Regions from separate parts of the Staphylococcus haemolyticus genome, predicted to be linked through region 1. Evidence: riboswitches for the same ligand, from Rfam matches in the RefSeq annotation. Region 1 holds a riboswitch; the other holds the start of a gene.

What was found. A riboswitch is a leader RNA that binds a small molecule or an ion and turns the genes downstream of it on or off. The one in region 1 is predicted to bind S-adenosylmethionine.
Positions count from the first base shown of each region.
Region 2: linked by a shared signal. The riboswitch ahead of metK (methionine adenosyltransferase) and the one ahead of EQ029_RS01805 (MetQ/NlpA family ABC transporter substrate-binding protein) in region 1 are both predicted to bind S-adenosylmethionine.

Region 1 covers NZ_CP035291.1:409,143-412,361, reverse strand. Annotated here, with positions in the region: gene EQ029_RS01810 (aspartate aminotransferase family protein) at 1-507, opposite strand, end outside; gene EQ029_RS01805 (MetQ/NlpA family ABC transporter substrate-binding protein) at 749-1,564, opposite strand; SAM riboswitch class I at 1,677-1,783, opposite strand; gene EQ029_RS01800 (hypothetical protein) at 1,931-2,356, shown strand; gene EQ029_RS01795 (LPXTG cell wall anchor domain-containing protein) at 2,556-3,182, shown strand.
Region 2 covers NZ_CP035291.1:1,070,180-1,073,398, reverse strand. Annotated here, with positions in the region: gene EQ029_RS05280 (hypothetical protein) at 1-284, opposite strand, end outside; gene metK (methionine adenosyltransferase) at 378-1,574, opposite strand; SAM riboswitch class I at 1,690-1,800, opposite strand; gene pckA (phosphoenolpyruvate carboxykinase (ATP)) at 1,965-3,219, shown strand, end outside.

The DNA of each region.
Region 1 (3,219 bases):
ATGATAAAATCCATTCAATAATGGTCCATAATGTTTGCGCATATTTAAACTAATGGCAGACATGGATAATGATCCAAATGTTGACCCATGATATGCATTTGTAAAACTAATAATGTAAGGGCGTCCCGTATAAGCTCTCGCAAATTTTATAATACCGTCATTCGCATCAGACCCACTTAATCCAAACGTTACACGTTTTTCATAGTCACCTGGAGCAATTTCACAAAGCTTTTTAGATAATTTCACTGCTGGTTCATGATACATATATGCTGGTGTATAATGAATAAATTTCTCAGCTTGTTTCTTTATCGCTTCAGTAACTGGTTTAGGTGCGTGTCCTACATTTTGTGAACTTGCACTTGATAATAAATCAATATATTCTTTACCATCCACATCTACTAGTGTCGCACCATAACCATGGTCAATGGCTAATGGATAGTATTTTATTCTCCCTGATGCGGCGAAGTATTTCCCATCTTCATTAATTAATTCCTCTGCTTTACTCATATCGGCTCATCCTCCCAAGATAGACCATCCCTTTTGCTTCCCTCTATTTGAAAAGTTCTCCGGCCCTCTAAATAAACACTATTTAAGTGATAATATTCAATATATTACTAATAATTGTCAGATTTGTAAATATTTTCTGAATAATCAAAATAATTAAAGTTTATAATTTTTGGTATTTATTATTTTCTTTTTAAAAAGAACCCACAAAGCTATTACTTTGCGGGTAGTTTAATATGGATAATTATTTACTTTCGTATGGAATTACATCGTCTCCATATTCTTTCTTAATATAATCTTTAATTTCTTTCGATTGCATAACTTTTAATAATTCTTGGAACTTTTTATCTTTTTTATGTCCTTCTTGTACAGCAATAATATTGGCAAACGGAGATGATTTACCTTCCATAACAATTGCATCTTTAGAAGGTTTCAAACCATTATCGATGGCATAGTTAGAATTCATAATCACTGCTGCTCCTTCACCGTTTTTATATGTCTTTGGTAAAAACTCAGCCCCTTGTTGATGATTGAATTTTAAATTCTTTTTATTTTCAGCGATATCTTCAAACTTAGCATCTTCAATTTTGACACCTTTTTTCAACTTAATGAGACCTTCATCTACAAAGAATGATAAAAATCGTCCTTCTTCCGCTGGATTATTTGAAACATAAATCGTTGAACCTTCAGGAATATCTTTTAGATTTTTATATTTTTTACTGTATACGCCCATTGGAGTTGTAAATACTTTACCTAATTCTTCTATTTTATATCCATGACTCTTCTTTTCAGCTTTTAAATAAGGTACATGTTGGAAGAAGTTCGCATCTATATCACCTTTATCTAATAGTTTATTTGGCACTTTATAATCATTTACCTCTTTAATTTCTAAATCATAACCTTTTTTCTTTAATTGTTCTTTAGCTTTCTTCAACACATCTCCATGGGGTGCAGGTGAAGCAGCAACCGTAATTTTTTTATTACCCTCTTTATCTTTGCCACATCCAGCTAATACAATAACTAAAACTAAAATACTTATAACACTTAACCATTTTTTCATGTATATCGACACCTCTTTTTTAATAATGATTCAATTACACTTCAACTCTTAAATAGTTAGAAGACATAAAAAAATACTTTCTATTATTTAAGAGAAAGTATCGATACACTTTCTCTTATCTCTTAAAGTATTGTCTACTTTATGTGAATTAGCACCATTTCGTTTAACGACGGTTGCTGGGCTTCTTAGGGCACATCCCTCCACCACTCTTGATAAGAGTTAACAAGTTTTATTGAATTGATATCATATTAGCATTGGATTTTGTCTTGGTCAATATCATTTTTTAAATATTCTAAATTTTTAAAATGTGTGATTCACATTGCCATAGGGAATAGTTTGTTAAACTCATTTGAAGGATGGATAATTATGATACGATACGGCTACCACTTTCTTAGTGCATTACTGATTAGCATTTTATTATTGCTTATCATGTTTACTATGGATGTCGTAACACACACGACGCACCTAACCTTGTTATTAATCAATATCGATTTCATTGCTGACCCAAATCAAACACCACTGATTTTAGAACTATTGATTCATATTGTCATTGGATTTTTAATTTACATCACATTTCTAATTATTTATAAATTTTTCAAACCTTTTTACAAAATAAGTTATTTATTACTGATCATCATTTTTCTAATATTATATCCATTACTTATTCTATTGGCACAACGTTCATTTTTTCAATTTAGTTGGACAGAATACGGTTTATGGATGATTGCACATTTGATTTTCACTGTTTGCATGGCATGGTCTATCCCTTACTTTTCTAAAAAGAAATGGTAAGTTAGCATCATTAAATTTAGTATCACGATTACTTATATTCATAAAAACTTTAATATTGTAAATCTAACTTTACAAATATGTCATTCTTTAAGCTAATTTAAAGTTTCAATATGGTTTACTTTAAACCCCTATTTTAATTAATTCTGAGTGTTACACTAAGGCTGTAAAAGATAAATAATGAAATGGGGTTTTCATTGTGATGAAGGTTTCTCTATTTGCGTCAACACTTATTTCAAGTACAGTATTATTAACTGCTTTTAGTGGACATCAAGCTTTTGCTGCTGATATCGTTACTAAGAATAACGCACAAGAAGTTGCTTCAGAGGCGTTATCAAATAGTGGAGGTAATCCAGATTTACAAAACTTTGGAAAAGTAATCGACAAAGGGGACTATTTTGAAATTAAAAGCCATAATAAAGCAAATGCTGGTTTAGGGGTTTATAAAGTTCATAAAAATGGCCAAGTCGAATATAAAAATGATAAATATAGTAACTTTAATCAACTTCAAAGTGGAGAAACATATGTTGAACACGGTATTGCAAATGCTGCTGAATTAGATGATCTAAAGGAAGAAGCATCTAAAATTAATTCTGTAGATTGTGCGCGTGAATTAAATTCATATTATGTCGGTAACGTTAAATCTAACGAAGTGCCTTCGTCTCAATCAGTAAAAAAACAAGGTAACCATAATAGCACAAATGCTCAATCTTCATTACCTGAAACTGGTCATTCAGACAGTGAACAATCCATTCAATTATTAGGTAGCATTTTCTTATTACTAGGCGGTGCGTTAGTAGCTAAACAATCTCATAAAAAAATCTCATAGAAAAAACGAGATGACTTCAAAGTCATCTCGCCTTTTT
Region 2 (3,219 bases), 660 kb from region 1:
TTTGAGAATAGTTTCAATGCATCAATTTCACGATCTTTACCGCTTACAGTTGCATCAAAATCTTCTTTTTGTTTAGTAACTTGCTTTTTATTTTGTATGCGTTCTTTCTCTAGGGCTTCGTCATGTGACGCTTTCATTTGCTTTTCTTTTAAGTCGTATTCTTCTTTTGTTTTCTGTTTAATATTGTTTTTACTTTTAAGTGTAACTAAGAATAATATTAAACAGATAATTGCAACTACAATTGCTACGATTAAACCAATTTCGATTGGTCCAAATGAATTCATTAAATCAACGCTCCTTTAATCTATCAGTAAATCTAATTATAATGGAAACTATCTATAATTTCGACAATTTCTTTATATTATTTAAAGCGTTTATTAAGCTTGAACAGCATCTTTTAATACATTGACTTTATCTAATTTCTCCCATGGTAACAATACATCTGTTCTACCAAAGTGACCATAAGCAGCAGTTTGTTTGTATATAGGATGCTTTAAATCTAACATTTTAATGATACCTGCTGGACGTAAATCAAAGTTAGCTCTAACAGCTTCAACAAGTTGAGCTTCAGAAACTTTGCCCGTTTTAAATGTATCAATTGAAATTGAAACTGGTTCAGCCACGCCAATAGCATAAGCAAGTTGTACTTCACATTGGTCTGCTAGTCCTGCAGCAACAATATTTTTAGCTACATATCTTGCCGCATAAGCTGCTGATCGGTCTACTTTAGTTGGGTCTTTACCACTAAAGCAACCTCCTCCATGACGTGCATAACCACCATAAGTATCAACAATGATTTTACGTCCTGTTAATCCAGCATCACCTTGAGGTCCACCGATAACAAATCTTCCAGTAGGATTGATAAAGAATTTCGTTTCATTATCAATTAATCCTTCAGGAACTGTTGGGTATATGACATGTTCTTTAATGTCACTTTGAATTTGTTCTAATTCAATATCATCCGCATGTTGAGATGATACTACAATCGTGTCAATACGCTTAGGTTTATCTGATTCGTCGTATTCAACTGTTACTTGAACTTTACCATCCGGTCTTAAATAGTTTAAAATTCCATCTTTACGTACATCAGATAAACGTTTAGCTAATTGATGAGATAAAAAGATAGGTAAAGGCATATATGTTTCTGTTTCATTTGTAGCATATCCGAACATTAAACCTTGGTCACCGGCACCAGTAGCTTCAATCTCTTCTTCTGAAATATCATTTCTGTATTCAAGTGCTTTGTCAACACCTTGTGCAATATCAGGTGACTGCTCATCGATTGCAGTTAAAACTGCCATAGTTTGGTAATCATAGCCATATTTAGCACGAGTATAGCCAATACCTTTAATTGTTTCTCTTACAACTTTAGGGATATCTACATAGGTTGATGTAGATATTTCACCTGAAATTAGAGCCATTCCAGTTGTTACAGTAGTTTCACAAGCAACACGTGCATTGGGGTCATCTTTTAAGATTTCATCTAAAATGGCATCAGATACTTGGTCAGCAATCTTATCTGGATGTCCTTCTGTCACTGATTCTGAAGTAAATAAACGTTTATTGTAAGTCATGATTTGCTCCTTTTATAACTATATTTACGAAAATTCTCTTTTAAATGTGAGCTCAAAAATAAAAGAGCCTTCTTCACTATTCAAGACAGAGAGAAGGCTCTTAAACGTCCATTCGCTCTTATCGTTCAGACGAATATATGTCTGCAAACGGTTTGGCACCTTTCTTTTAAAAAAGAGGTTGCTGGGTTTCATTGGGTCCATGTCCCTCCACCACTCAGGATAAGAGAATCCGTTAAGAACTATACTACCTAATTCATTTATTAATGTCAATTTTGTTTTTAAATGGTTTTTGTTTTTTCCAGGTGGAATAATTACGGCATTATGTTATACTATTTTCATGTAAAGGCTTACAATATTGAATTTCTATAACACACGCTGGAGGGATTGGGTATGTCAGTAGATACATACGGCGAAACACCTAAAATTAAAAAATTATTGGAAAAAGAAAGCTCTCTTTTTCAGCTTTCAACAACTCAACTTTATTACAAAATTATGGATAATAATGAAGGAGAATTAACTGAACTTGGTGCTATCAATGCGAGCACAGGTAAATACACTGGACGTTCACCTAAAGATAAATTCATTGTTACAGAACCTTCTTATAAAGATAATATTCATTGGGGAGATATCAACCAACCTATCGATGAAGAAACTTTCTTAAATCTCTACTCTAAAGTTTTAGACTATCTTGATAAAAAAGACGAACTTTACGTTTTTAATGGTTATGCAGGTAGTGACAAAGACACACAATTGAAACTTACAGTTATCAATGAACTTGCATGGCACAACCTTTTTGCTCAAAACATGTTTATCCGCCCAGATTCTAAAGAAGAAGCTAGTAATATAAAACCTAACTTCACAATTGTTTCAGCACCTCACTTTAAAGCTGATCCTGAAGTTGATGGAACTAAATCTGAAACTTTTGTTATCATTTCATTCAAACATAAAACCATTTTAATTGGTGGTACAGAGTATGCTGGTGAGATGAAAAAAGGTATCTTCTCAGTAATGAACTATTTGCTTCCAATGCAAGATATTATGAGTATGCATTGTTCTGCGAATGTTGGAGATAAAGGAGACGTAGCCTTATTCTTCGGATTATCAGGTACAGGTAAAACAACTTTATCAGCAGCACCTGATAGAAAATTGATTGGTGATGATGAACACGGTTGGAATAAAAACGGTATTTTCAATATTGAAGGTGGTTGTTACGCAAAAGCAATCAACCTTTCTAAAGAAAAAGAACCTCAAATTTATAACGCGATTCAATACGGTACTATATTAGAGAATACTGTGGTTAACGAGCGTGGTGTTGTTGATTTCGATGATAATTCATATACTGAAAATACACGTGCTGCTTATCCAATTCATCACATTGATAATATTGTATTACCATCTAAAGCAGCACATCCTAATACAATAATTTTCTTAACTGCTGACGCATTTGGTGTACTTCCACCTATTGCTAAATTAACTAAATCTCAAGCGATGTACCATTTCTTAAGTGGTTTCACTTCTAAATTAGCTGGAACTGAGCGTGGCGTTACTGAACCAGAACCATCATTCTCAACTTGTTTTGGTGCACCTTTCTTACCACTTAATCCTATTAAATATGCAGATTTATTAGGTGAGCTAATAGATAAAC